DNA from 3 places in the Halomonas sp. KHS3 genome. Region 3 is predicted to be linked to each of the others. Evidence: predicted binding sites of a transcription regulator. Region 3 holds the regulator's gene; each other region holds the start of a gene.
What was found. The regulator PhoB, encoded in region 3, activates phosphate uptake and scavenging genes when phosphate is short. The targets are predictions, from matches to a motif close to TGTCATANNNNTGTCANA.
Positions count from the first base shown of each region.

Region 1: RO22_RS02710 (esterase-like activity of phytase family protein) is a predicted target of PhoB. The motif match lies at 2,817-2,834, and genes of this name have one in related genera.
Region 2: phnC (phosphonate ABC transporter ATP-binding protein) is a predicted target of PhoB. The motif match lies at 2,356-2,373, and genes of this name have one in related genera.

Region 1 covers NZ_JWHY01000002.1:79,042-83,534, forward strand. Annotated here, with positions in the region: gene lptG (LPS export ABC transporter permease LptG) at 1-995, shown strand, start outside; gene RO22_RS02695 (RDD family protein) at 1,061-1,534, shown strand; gene RO22_RS02700 ((2Fe-2S)-binding protein) at 1,703-1,909, shown strand; gene bfr (bacterioferritin) at 2,101-2,583, shown strand; gene RO22_RS02710 (esterase-like activity of phytase family protein) at 2,923-4,493, shown strand, end outside.
Region 2 covers NZ_JWHY01000003.1:150,360-154,852, forward strand. Annotated here, with positions in the region: gene RO22_RS09495 (MFS transporter) at 1-35, opposite strand, end outside; gene RO22_RS09500 (LysR family transcriptional regulator) at 216-1,154, opposite strand; gene RO22_RS09505 (zinc ribbon domain-containing protein YjdM) at 1,387-1,722, opposite strand; gene RO22_RS09510 (ester cyclase) at 1,822-2,211, shown strand; gene phnC (phosphonate ABC transporter ATP-binding protein) at 2,462-3,307, shown strand; gene phnD (phosphate/phosphite/phosphonate ABC transporter substrate-binding protein) at 3,304-4,173, shown strand; gene phnE (phosphonate ABC transporter, permease protein PhnE) at 4,183-4,493, shown strand, end outside.
Region 3 covers NZ_JWHY01000001.1:347,653-352,145, reverse strand. Annotated here, with positions in the region: gene RO22_RS01675 (NAD(P)/FAD-dependent oxidoreductase) at 1-481, opposite strand, end outside; gene RO22_RS01670 (chorismate--pyruvate lyase family protein) at 619-1,194, shown strand; gene ubiA (4-hydroxybenzoate octaprenyltransferase) at 1,230-2,120, shown strand; gene phoB (phosphate regulon transcriptional regulator PhoB) at 2,246-2,935, shown strand; gene phoR (phosphate regulon sensor histidine kinase PhoR) at 2,938-4,224, shown strand.

The DNA of each region.
Region 1 (4,493 bases), on a different contig from region 3:
TGCTGCTGGGGTTGGATATTACCATCGCTTATATCGATGATTTAGGCGATGTGCAGGCGGGCTATACCGCCTTCGATGCGCTGCTTTACCTGCTAATGCGCACGCCTTGGCGATTCTATCAGTACGCCCCGGTAGCCGTATTAATTGGCGCGCTGATTGGTTTAGGCAGCATGGCTTCCAGCAATGAGCTTACCGTTATGCGCGCCGCTGGGCGTTCTCTGGCGCGCATTGTGTGGGGGGTGATGAAACCCGTGCTGGTGGTCGTGGTCGTGGTGCTGTTAGTTGCCGAATACGTTAGCCCACGCACCGAGCAGTATGCCGAGGCGTGGCGGCTGGAAAAACTCCAGGGTGAAGGCGCCGTGTTGACCAGTCGCAGCGGCTGGCAGATAGAGGGCGACAGCGTCTACCGTTTTGGGGCGATTCGCGCGGATAACGTCGTGCTCGATTTAACCCGCTATCGCTTTGATGACCGCCAACTGGTCGAAGCCACTTACGCTCAGCGCGCACACTGGGAAAACGATGCCTGGCGTTTGGAAAACGTCGCCACCACGCGTATTTTTGACGATCACACTGAGTCTGAGCAGACGGCAAGCATGGGCTGGGACACCTCTTTCACCCCCACCCAGCTAGAGAGGCTGCTGCGCGATATTGAGAGTCAGGCGCCCAGCGAGCTTTGGGCCTATGCCCAGTTCCTTGAAGAGCAGAACCTGCAGAATGATCAGGCACTGCTCTATTTTTGGCAGAAGATGCTGATGCCGATCACCATGGGGTCGCTGGTGCTGATTGCCGCCTCCTTTGTATTTGGCCCGCTGCGCACCGTGGCCGCTGGTACTCGGGTGTTTTATGGCGTTGTCACTGGGCTGAGCTTTAAGTACGTTCAGGATCTACTGGCGCCCGCCTCGACGATATTTGGCTTTTCACCCGTCTGGGCGGTGCTGGTGCCGACACTGGCGTGCGCCGGGGTCGGGATCTACTTTCTACGTCGCAACGGTTAATGCCGCAATAGTTAGCCATCACAGCCTCGTATCGTCTAGAAACAGCCAGCAACCACGAGAGAACTATGCAAACACGACGCTTTACTCAGCTGGACAGCGTATGGCCAGCCGGCCTTGGCCGACGATTGGGTGCCATGCTGTATGACGGCTTTTTGGTCACCGCGATTTGGATTGCGGTGACCGTCGTGCATATGCTGTTTTTCCGCTATGTGCTTGGTCAGCAGCCCGAAGAGATTGGCACTACGGCCAGCGATGTTTTGAGTTTGCAGCTCTTGCTGGTGTTTTTTGTCACGCTGTTTTTTGTTTTCTCCTGGTCGCGCGGTGGTATGACCTTGGGTATGCAGGCGTGGCGTTTACGGGTGCAAACGGTAGACGGGTATTCACTGAACTTGAAGCAGTGCCTTATCCGCTGCGCGGTGGCGTGGTTCTCGCTACTGGCATTTGGTTTGGGCTACTTATGGGTGCTGTTCGATAAACAGCGGCGTAGCTGGCCGGATATTGCTTCCAACACGCAAACGGTGGTTTTGCCGAAAAAATAATTTTACCGGGTATCGGCCATTTTTTTGGAAAAAGCGTCGCTTCGACAATATCTTATCGCGCTCTTCATATTTGCTAAGACGAATGGCTAGCAAAGAGCAGTAATTTCTACTTGATAAGATGTATGCGAATCATTTACATTCATCTCATGATTTCTATGAGGTGTCGCCATGTACGTTTGCGTGTGCAAGGGAGTAACCGACCATCAGATTCGCCAGCACGTTAGCGACGGAGCGCGCAGCTGGCGAGAAGTACGCGAAGCAACCGGCTGCGCAACGCAGTGCGGTAAGTGCGCGTGCTACGCTAAATCAATTACCCGCGATGCCGTTCAGGAAGCACGTCAAGAAGCCGATATGGGCCTTGCCTACGCCGTGTGACGCGAATCACTATTGTTAGGGTTATCTTTAGCAAATAACTGATTTGCTTGAACTTTTAGTCATCTTATCTATACTCTCAGAAACGCTGGGGGTATAGCTATTTGCGCCTATACTCTTCTCCAAACGTAACTGCTTGATCGTATTGTCTAAACTAGATTAAACATCAGCATTACAGTAGAAAAGGTGACGTTATGAAAGGTGATACGAAGGTTATTGAGCATCTTAATAAGGCGCTCGGCAACGAACTGGTTGCGATCAATCAGTACTTTTTGCACGCCAAAATGTATAAAGATTGGGGTCTGAAAGCCCTCGCCAAATGGGAATACGATGAGTCCATCGAAGAGATGCAGCACGCTGACAAGATCATCGAGCGTATCCTGTTCCTCGAAGGTATCCCCAACCTGCAAGACCTGGGCAAGCTGCACATCGGCGAAAACGTCAAAGAGATGCTCGAAAGCGATCTAAAAATTGAGCACGACGGCCGCAACGACTACATCGAAGCGATCACCTATTGCGAAAGCGTTAAAGATTACGTGACTCGCGATATGCTGCGTGACCTGCTCGCCGACGAAGAAGACCATATCGACCACATCGAAACGGAACTTGGTTTGATCGACAAGGTGGGTATTCAGAATTACATGCAACGCCAAATGCAGATGGCAGGCGACGAGTAAAACGCTATCGTGCGTATGTATAGAAGCTAGCAACCAAAACTAGCTAAAAAGCAGCCAGTCAGGGCTAACTGACTGGCTGCTTTCGTTCTAAGGTCTCCTTTAACCTATCGATTTTCCTGCTTCCCTTTTCCCCTATGCGTTCCTTCACTACTTACCCATCTAACATTTTTGCGGCAACCTGGATTTCGCGCTGAGGTGTGCCGATAGCCAACGGCGCTAACTTAGCCAGTGAGTGTCATAAGCCTGACATCGTTATGATGTTGGATGGTTAATCGGACATAGCAAGTTTAATAACTTAATCAGTCGTTTCTTAAGCTTAGGCAAGGGATTAACTCCATCATGATACTCAAACGCAGACCAACCCTGTTGGCGCTGGCTGTTGTGCTGGCCGCCACGCAAGCGGCAGGCGCGGCAGATAAACATTTCAACCGCATCGCCAGCTTTGCGGTTCCCGATAATATGGCTGAGGGCGAGGATCGTACACGCGAGACCGCGCCTGAAATCATTGCTGCCTCCGGTGATGGCATGACGCTGGTGTATACCGATAGCCCGCTGGGCGTGATCGGGCGCATCGATATCAGTGACCCGGCTAATCCGCAACCGCTGGGTAATATCGTTATGGACGGCGAGCCTACGGCCGTATCGGTGCTCGGCAATATGGCCTATGTCGGAGTGAATACATCGGTTTCCTACAGCGAGCCTTCCGGTGAGCTGCGCACGGTCGATTTAGCCAGTGGCGAGATACTCGCCTCCTGCCCGCTGGACGGACAGCCCGATAGTGTAGCTTCCGCTGCGGCCCCCGATGGGCGCTTTGTCGCTGTCGCCATTGAGAACGAACGCGACGAAGAGGCGGGCGATGGACGTGTACCGCAGATGCCCGGCGGTTCCGTGGCACTGGTGAAGATCAATGCGGAAGGGCTGGCTAACTGTGACAGCCTGCTCTACGCCGACGTAACCGGGCTCGCCGAGATCGCCCCCGAGGATCCCGAGCCGGAGTTTGTCGATATCAACACCCTGGGTGAGACCGTCGTGACCGTGCAGGAGAACAACCACCTGGTGGTGCTCGACTACGCCGGTAAGGTGGTGGCGGATTTCAGCGCCGGGACTGTCGACCTGGACGGCATTGACGCCAGCGATGACGGTGCACTGATCTTCAACGAGCAGCAAGCCGAGCGCCTGCGCGAGCCGGATGCGCTGAAGTGGATCGACAACGACCACTTCGCTATTGCCAACGAAGGCGATATGGATGGCGGCGCGCGCGGCTGGACGATCTTCAACAAGCGTGGCGAGGTGGTATACGAGTCAGGTACTTCATTCGAGCGCGCGGTGATTGAAGCGGGTCACTACCCCGATAAGCGTTCGGATGCCAAAGGCAGCGAGCCGGAGGGGATGGAGTTTGCGGTGTTCGAAGGTACGCCCTATGTCTTCCTGCTCTCCGAGCGCGGCTCGCTGGTGGGCGTTTATGACGCTAGCAACCTGGCCGAACCGCAGCTCACCCAGCTACTGCCCTCGGGCCTGTCTCCCGAAGGCGCCGTGGCGATTCCCAGCCGTGGCCTGTTAGCCACCGCCAATGAAGGGGATCTGGGCGAAGACGGCGGCCCCCGCGCCCATGTCATGATTTATCAATACCAGGATGCGCCAGCGGTCTATCCCACCCTGACCTCGGCGGGCGCTGATGAACTGATCGGCTGGGGCGCACTTTCCGGTTTGGTCGCCGCTGATGACATGCTCTACGCGGTCAACGACAGCTTCTACAGCGCCCAGCCGCGCATCTTTACCATCGACCCCTCAGCCTCCCCGGCGCGGATTACGGCAGTACTGGACGTGACCCGCAATGGTGAACCTGCGCTAGGGCTGGATATGGAAGGCATTACCACCGATGGTGAAGGTGGCTTCTGGGTCGCGTCCGA
Region 2 (4,493 bases), on a different contig from region 3:
TTGTGAGCAGAAGCCATAGGCAGCATTGTCGTCATAGGGGTTCTCAGCGCATTGAGCCTTTCCTAAGAATTAACCCTTTTTGGGCGCTAAGCCGCGACGATATCGCAACGCCTGTTGCCACATCAGCAAGCACCGCTACTTTTCTGGCTAGGTTGCGTTACCGAATAAAAGAGGCGAAAAAATTGCCAACATTGCAATGAAGCGTGGAATGCCGTTCAAACAACCTCAGAGAAGGTTCTTACATTTTTCATTTCCAGCAGCCCATCCCATAACCGCTGGGCTTCTGCTGCGAGGGGCGCTGTGCGTCTCAGCAAGGTGATTTTTAATGGCACATCGAAAGCGGCACCTCCCGCTCGAACAAGCCGCTTAGCCCCAAGGTCTTCCCGCACTAGCGAATAGGGAAGCCACGCAACACCCAATCTTGATAACGTCATATGACGCAAACTATCAGCAAGACCAGCATCATGGTGTTGCTGTAAATTCAAACCTTGATTCACCAGCATGGCACTCAGCGACCAACCCAAATGGCACTCTTGGGAATAATTCAAAAATGAGAGTGGGGAGCCATCTGCAGCATGTAAATTAAACAGTGGCTGACCTGCGGCATTTGGTGCGCTAACAGGGATGAGAGACTCGGTATCTAGCTCAATTGAAGTGTAACTATCACTCTCTACTCCCAAACGCCTTGCAATAAGGTGTTCACCATCGAATAGTGCCGTTACATAGTCGGCCTCTCCCTGATCTAGAGTGGCTAGGCACTCCGGCAATGTATTAGCATCAATGCTAAATTTTGCCTGTGTGAACTGCTCTTGTAAGCGCGGCATCCAGTGAGGAAAAAATATCGCAGCCATAATGTGTGGTGAGCAAAATCGTATCCGCCTTTTCTGATCGTTAATATCATCAGCAACGGAGCGGCGAAATTGATCAAAAGCGCTAAGCGCTTGTGAAGCTACCATTTGCAGGCTTTGCCCTGCCTCCGTCAGCACTAGCTCCCCTTTACGCCGCTCAAACAGCGTGGTGCCTGCCCACTCTTCAAGGCCTTGAATACGACGACTCAAGCCTGAAACCGAAACATGCCGATGCTCAGCCGTGCGGCTAAAACTCTTGGTTTCACAAAGGGCCAGGAAATCTCTCAGGATTATCAAATCAGTCATTGAAGGCCTTCCGGCAGATAAGCTTTAGTCTTACTTTAGCTAAATAAATCGAAAGGAAATAGCGCTTTTGAATACTTTCCAACCCGCTGTCAAAGGCCTTAGAGCTGATTTTGTTGCCCTAGAACCAGATACCCGAAAACACGCTTCGCTTAAACGCTGAGTGAAGTGGTGATGGTGGGTGAGCCTCAGCTTACTGCGTCGTGTGGTGAATCGAAGAATTCCGGGGTCTTATTCAAGCTTTTTTCACAAAGTGGGCGGTCACCATCATGTCGCCGACGCCGTCGACCTTGCAGTCCAGTTGGTGATTCTTGCTATCCAAGAGCCGCTTGATAACCGCTTTGGTGCCCACCTTGAGTACCAATGAGCTGCCTTTGACCTTGAGGTCTTTGATCATCGTTACCTTGTCGCCTTCCGCTAACAGGGTGCCGTGGGCATCTTTTACCGTCACGGTCTCTTCTGCCTCAGCCTCAGAAGGGTTCCATTCGTGAGCGCATTCGGGGCAGATGAACAGGCTTTGATCCTGATAGACGAATTCGGATTGGCAATGGGGGCAAGGTGGGCACGACATGAATGATGACTTCTGTGGTTTGGTTTAGGCTGCTTATGATACTGAGCCTGTATACCCTTGGCGAATGCCTTCACGCCTGCCCAAGAAAGGAGAACCAGGATGAACAAACGTGACCTGGAAGCAACCTACCGTGATTACATCACCTGCCTCAATAATCAAGACTGGACGAACCTTGACCAGTTCGTGCATGACGATGTCCACCACAACGGCAGGCGCCTAGGGCTTGATGGTTATCGCGCCATGCTGGAAGCCGATTACGAGCAGATACCGGATCTTCACTTTAACATTGAGCTTTTGGCCGTTGATTCACCCCATGTCGCGTGCAGGTTGCGATTCGATGTCACACCCAAAGGTAGCTTCCTTGGCCTTGCGGTGGATGGCAAAAACGTGACGTTTTGCGAAAACGCGTTCTACCTGTTTAGCGATGGCAAGATTAGGGAGGTCTGGTCGGTCATTGATAAAGCCGCGATTGAGGCTCAGCTTGGTTAAACGTTGTGGTTATCTCCATTAACAAACGAATAGAGCAGAATATCGGATCGGTACGCCCAGCCTTGGTGGGCCTCGTTTTGTGACGATATTGGTCTAGAGAAGCGTTATCTGAGCCGTTTGACTGGCTACCTGCGCTCCTTGGATAGTCATTAACTTATCACCTGAACGACACAGCTTTGTCACTTAGGCGGGCTACCGTTGCATTGTAAGTCACAATAAAGTGAGCTTATACATTGCAGAAGGTGATCCAATGGAGCCTATTCAATCCTCTGACTTAATGCTCCGCATCGAGAAAATGGGGGTGACATATCCTGGGAATGTCCTCGCACTCCGCCCCACCACCGTCGATTTCCACAAAGGGGAGTTTACGGTACTACTCGGCCTTTCCGGTGCGGGTAAATCGACGTTACTGCGTTCTCTCAACCACTTGGTGCGGCCCAGCACTGGCAAAGTGATCTCGGCCGAGCTAGGTGCGCTCGAAACCCGGTCTACGGTACGCCGCCATCGGTGCAAAACCGCCATGGTTTTCCAGCACCATCAGCTCATTGAACGCCATACGGCGCTCCAGAATGTGCTGACCGGTCGGCTTGCTTACCACAGCACCTGGCGCAGTTTGTTTCCGCTACCCAGGCAGGAACAGGCGCTTGCTCTGCACTGCCTGGACCGCGTAGGCATGGCCGAGAAAGCGCTTACCCGGGTCGATCAACTCTCCGGCGGGCAGCAACAGCGGGTGGGCATTGCGCGTGCCTTGGCGCAGCAGCCCGCCATGATATTGGCGGACGAGCCAGTGGCCAGCCTTGACCCGGCAACCTCTGAGCGAGTGCTAACGCTACTGCGAGATATATGCCGTGAGGATGGTATTACCGCCATTATTTCACTGCACCAGCTGGAGTATGCCCAGCGGTTTGCTGACCGCATTATCGGGTTAGCGAATGCCCAAATCGTTTTCGATGCGGCCCCCTCACAGTTACAGCAACGCCACCTGAACGAGATCTACCACGGCACGCGCGGAGCTGTGACCGACGCCGCTGAGACCACCGAACCCAACCCTCAAACCACCACTCCCTCCCCGATAAAACTGGAGATTGCCCAATGAAACCGCTATTCAGCTTTTTCTTTGCCATCTGTCTTATGTTTGGAATCGCCATGCCGGCCTTGGCGGCGGACCCTGATCCAAATCCGGATCTATTAAAAGTCGCGCTACTCCCCGATGAAAACGCTTCTGAACTGATCAAACGCAACCAGCCATTGAAAGAGTATCTTGAAAGTACCCTTGGGAAAGAAATTGAGTTAATCGTCACCACGGATTACTCCTCCATGATCGAAGCCATGCGCTTTGGTCGCATCGACCTCGCCTACTTCGGCCCGCTCTCCTATGTGATGGCAAGAAGCAAAAGTGAGATCGAACCCTTTGCCGCCATGATTGTGGATGGCAAGCCCACCTATCGCTCCATCATTATTGCCAATGTCGATTCCGGCGTTGAGTCCTATGCGGATATCGAAGGCATGAAAATGGCCTATGGCGACCGTGCCTCTACGTCAAGCCACCTGATTCCCAAAACCGTGCTGCTTGAATCGGCGGGGCTGGAAGCAGGCGAGGACTATGAAGCCCATTTCGTTGGCTCCCATGATGCCGTGGCGGTGAACGTGGCCAATGGTAATGCGGATGCAGGCGGGCTATCGGAAGTGATCTTTGAGCACGTAATGGACCGCGGCCTGATAGACCGCAACCAGGTTAGGGTGTTGGGTCACAGCGGGGAGTACCCTCAGTACCCTTGGGCGATGCGTTCCAACCTGGACCCTGAACTCAAGCAGCAGATCCAGGATGCCTTCATCAGCATCGATGATGAAGAGATTCTGGACAACCTAAAAGCCGAAGGTTTCGCCGTTATCACGGACGCCGATTACGATGTGATTCGGGAAATGGGTAGTCTGCTCAACCTCGACTTCGGCAAGATGTAAGGGGGCATGATGAATCCGTCCAAAACAGTGCCGCCACCCCTTTCATCGCTTTCTCCTGACGCCGTGTTGGACGAACACGCCCGCGGCTGGCGGAGCAAGCTCTTCCAAGCGGGCTTGGTGCTGGCAGTGGTTCTTCTGGCGAGTTGGTATGTAGATCTGCTGGATTTTCGCACCCTGGCCAACGGGGTGCCTGCCATCGCTACCCTAATGGGAGAATCCCTACCGCCCGACTTTACCAACGCCATGGATTGGATAGCGCCGCTGGTCGATACCCTTGCCATGAGCATTGCCGGCACGGCGATAGCGGTCACTGCTTCCGT
Region 3 (4,493 bases):
TCGCCATCCGTGCAGGGCCATGGCCTAGCGCCGTGTGAAAGCGGCGGTAGTCATCCAGGTCGTTAATGGTAAAGCAGCGTGGGGCTACGCTGGGCTCAATGCTGAAGGGCGCCCGTGGTGCAGCGCCAGTGGCCAGTACCAGTGTGTCGTAGCCGAGCACCATGCCGTCTTCAAGCAGAATTGTTTGGTTATCCACATCCAGTGCGGTTACCTGGGTGTGGATAACCATTTGGGCATTTAGCTCTTCGCCCAGGTCAGTAGCGCTGCGCTGGGCTAATTGTTCGGGCGCGAGGCCCTTGGCGAAGCCGGTGGAGAGCAACGGCTTGCTGTAATCATCGCCGCTGTCAGCGCTCACCAGCGTGATTGAGCGTTGGTCGCCCAATCGGCGCAACGCCCGGGCAAGGCCAACCCCTGCCATTCCAGTGCCAATAATCACTAGCGCAGCGTGAGAAGACGTTTTTTGTGTTTGGGTGGCGGGCATGCAGACACCAAAAAAGTTGCTAAATAAGATTGCGAAAAAAGAAGCGCTAAACCGAGTCGTTAAAAAAGTTGCTGAAACAAAAGCCTTTCAGTGCCCATGTTACACTAGCCAACCCGTTAATTGCCCTGGAGAACTCGGTGACGGCTGCTGCTTTTCGGCAAACTCCTCTATTTTCCCGCTGGCGCCCGATTGATGCGGCGCGCCCGGCGATGAGTGCTTCCTGGTGGCAGTGGGTTGCCTCCACCGACTCGTTAACCGCCCGCTTAATGGTCGCAGGTGGCGAGAAGCCGTTTCGAGTACGACTGCTGCGCCAGGGGGTTGGTTGGCCGCGCCAGGATGAGGCTCAGGCGCTGGGCATTGGTGCCAAGCGTTACGCCTGGCTGCGGGAAGTGGCGCTGTGCTTAGATGGAACGCCATGGGTGGTGGCGCGCTCGGTCGCCCCGCTCTCACAGGTAAAGGGCCAACGGCTAGAGTGCTTGGGCGAGCGCTCGCTAGGTAGTTGGCTATTTCGCCAGCCGGGTTTAGTGCGTGGGCCATTGGAAGTAACGACGCATTCCCCCCAGTTTGCTAGCGTCAACGGCATACAGGAAGGCTGTGCCTGGGGAAGGCGCTCTGTTTTTTATCACGGCTGTAAGCACGGCAGTCTGTCATTATTAGTGCAAGAGTATTTTTTGACGGCGATGGCGGATGATCTTGGCCTGCCTTCGCGCTAGGCTAGCGCCTGCATCTTATTCTTCGTGAGGTAAGCATGGATCGTTCACTGTTGCGGCCGAAGGGATGGGCTCGCGTGGCAGATTTTTTACAGCTGATGCGCTTGAATCGGCCGATAGGCACATGGCTTTTGATGTGGCCGACGCTGTGGGCATTATGGGTGGCTGCGGAAGGTGTACCAGGGCGAAATGTGCTGCTGATTTTTGTGGCCGGCGTTTATGTGATGCGCGCTGCGGGCTGCGTGGTCAATGACTATGCGGATCGCCACTTCGATGGGCATGTGAAACGCACAAAACAACGTCCGCTAGCGACGGGCCGTATCAGCGAAACCGAAGCTCAACTGCTGTTTATCGCCCTGGTGGCCGCTGCGTTTATTCTGGTATTACTGACCAACTGGTTTACGGTGCTGCTCTCGCTGGGCGGGGTGCTGCTGGCGATTATTTATCCGTTTATGAAGCGCTATACCCACTTTCCTCAGGTGGTGCTGGGCGCGGCTTTTTCCTGGGCAATTCCGATGGCTTTTGGCGCCGTGCTCGGCCACGTGCCGCTGGAAGCATGGCTGCTATTCTGCGCTAATGTGTGCTGGACAGTGGCCTACGATACCCAGTACGCCATGGTCGATCGCGACGACGATTTAAAAATTGGCATTAAATCGACGGCCGTGCTGTTTGGAAATGCGGATCGTTTGATTATCGGCTTACTCCAGCTAGCCACCCTGGGGTTGCTGGCTTGGGTAGGCTGGTGGGTTGGTTTAGGTGGTTTCTTCTGGTTAGGGCTAGCGGCAATGGCAGCGACTTTTCTGCATCAGCAGCGCTTAATTCGCGACCAGGAGCGGGATGCCTGCTTCCAGGCGTTTCTCAATAATCACTGGTCGGGACTGCTGATTTTTGCCGGTATCGCGCTAAGTTGGTGGCCTGCGGCTGGCTGATCGAGGCGATTGTCATGTAATTGTCATCAAGTCATGGTGTTATCGTCACTGACATGTCATTGATCTGTTTATCTTTGAACTGTTTTTCTTTGAACTAGTTTCTTTGAACACCGTGAGGCTCTGGTATGACCGCCAAGACCGTTCTGATTGTCGATGATGAGGCGTCGATTCGCGAGATGATCGCGGTAGCGCTGGAAATGGCTGACTATCGCGTGCTCGAAGCGGATAACGCCCAGGATGCCCATGCCATGGTGGTCGACCACCAACCCGATTTACTGCTGCTGGACTGGATGATGCCCGGCACTAGCGGTATTGAGCTGGCGAGACGCCTAAAGCGTGAAGAAACCACCGCTGAAATCCCGATTATTATGCTCACCGCGAAAGGCGAAGAGGATAATAAAATTCAAGGGCTTGAAGCCGGTGCCGATGACTATATCACCAAGCCTTTTTCACCCCGGGAATTGGTGGCACGGCTAAAAGCGGTGCTGCGCCGTGCGACGCCACGTGGCGTTGAAGACCCGATTGAGATTAACGGCCTGCTGCTTGATCCGGTGAGCCACCGGGTAAGTGCCCACGGCAAAGCGCTGGAAATGGGCCCCACCGAGTACCGTTTGCTGCAGTTTTTTATGACTCACCAAGAGCGCGCTTACACACGTAGCCAGCTGCTTGACCAAGTGTGGGGCGGCAATGTTTACGTTGAAGAGCGCACGGTCGATGTGCATATCCGCCGCTTGCGTAAAGCGCTGGGTGACGTGCATCAAAACCTGATCCAAACGGTTCGGGGTACCGGTTACCGTTTCTCTGCACGGGTGTAAATGTGCGTTTATGGAGTCGTGAGCTGTGGCGAATAGCGTGGCTGGCCACGCTGGGCACTTGCTTGGGCTGGCTGTTGGGCTCGGCTGGGCTGGGGCTCGCAGCAGGGCTTGCGGGATGCCTGTTTTACCACTTACGACAGTTACGCGAACTCTATTTGTGGCTCACCCTCCACCCTAACGATGAACCGCCTGCCGCTCGCGGGATGTGGGGCGAGCTATTCGATCGTTTATACCGCTATCAAAAAAGTCAGCGCATCACCCAAAGCCGTCTGCGGGCTACTTTGGCACGTATTCAAGAGTCGTCTGAAGCAATGCGTGATAGCGTGGTCATGCTTGATCGCCACGGTGATTTGGAGTGGTGGAACAGCGCCGCCACCGCCATGCTGGGGCTACAAACCGCCCATGATCGTGGTCAACACATTACCAACCTACTGCGCGACCCGGGCTTTATCAGCTATTTTAATTCGCGTAACTACAGTGAGCCGTTAACGCTCACCTCACCGATTGATGAACGGCGAATCCTGCAGTATCAAATTACCCTCTACGGTGACGACGAACGCTTAGTGATGGCTCGCGATATCACCCGCTTGCATCGTCTTGAGCAGATGCGGCGCGACTTTGTCGCCAACGTTTCCCATGAGTTACGTACGCCGCTGACCGTTCTCTCCGGCTATTTGGAAACCTACAGTGATATCTCCGACCAGCTTCCGCCGCGCTTGGGACGTAGTATTCAGCAAATGCAGGAACAGACCCAGCGGATGCAGAATCTGGTCAACGATTTATTGCTGCTCTCGCGTTTGGAAATTGACCAGGGCGGCCAAGATCATCATCCACTGCCACTCGAGCCTTTACTGCAAAGCGTTTGTGATGATGCGCTGGCCCTATCGCATCAACGTCATACCATTACCGTCGCCCTTGAGAGCGATGCCCGACTGTTAGGCAGTGAACAGGAGATTCGCAGCGCCGTCTCTAACCTTGCCTTTAATGCGGTTCGCTACACGCCTGCTGGCAGCCAAATCACCCTGCGCTGGAAAGCTAGCGCTACTGGTGGCGGCTATATCGATGTGGAAGATAACGGTGAAGGGATTGATCCCGTTCATATTCCCCGACTAACAGAACGCTTTTACCGGGTTGATAAGGGGCGCAGCACTGCGACTGGCGGCACAGGTTTAGGCTTGGCGATCGTTAAGCACGTGCTGTTGCGCCACGATGCGCAACTACAAATTGAGTCCCTTCCCGGCAAGGGTGCGTTGTTTCGCTGCGCCTTCCCCCCCTCGCGTCTTGTTTAATTTAGCAAGTCATTCCATCGCATAATATTTGTAACAATGTGCAATATTGGCATGCAAGGTTGGTAAAGCTTTACCCATGTGCCATTTTTACACAGCTCAAAGCGTTGTGTCGTGACTCAGTTGATGCCTTTTTGGCATAACTTATTTTTAAGTAAGAGTTTGATTTTGTTGTTTTTATTTATATTCTTCAGTTTTTTGGCATGCCTTCTGCAGAGTACAGATTGAAGGAAGATGACCGCAGGAATTGCTGGCTTCTCAGTAAGCCTTTC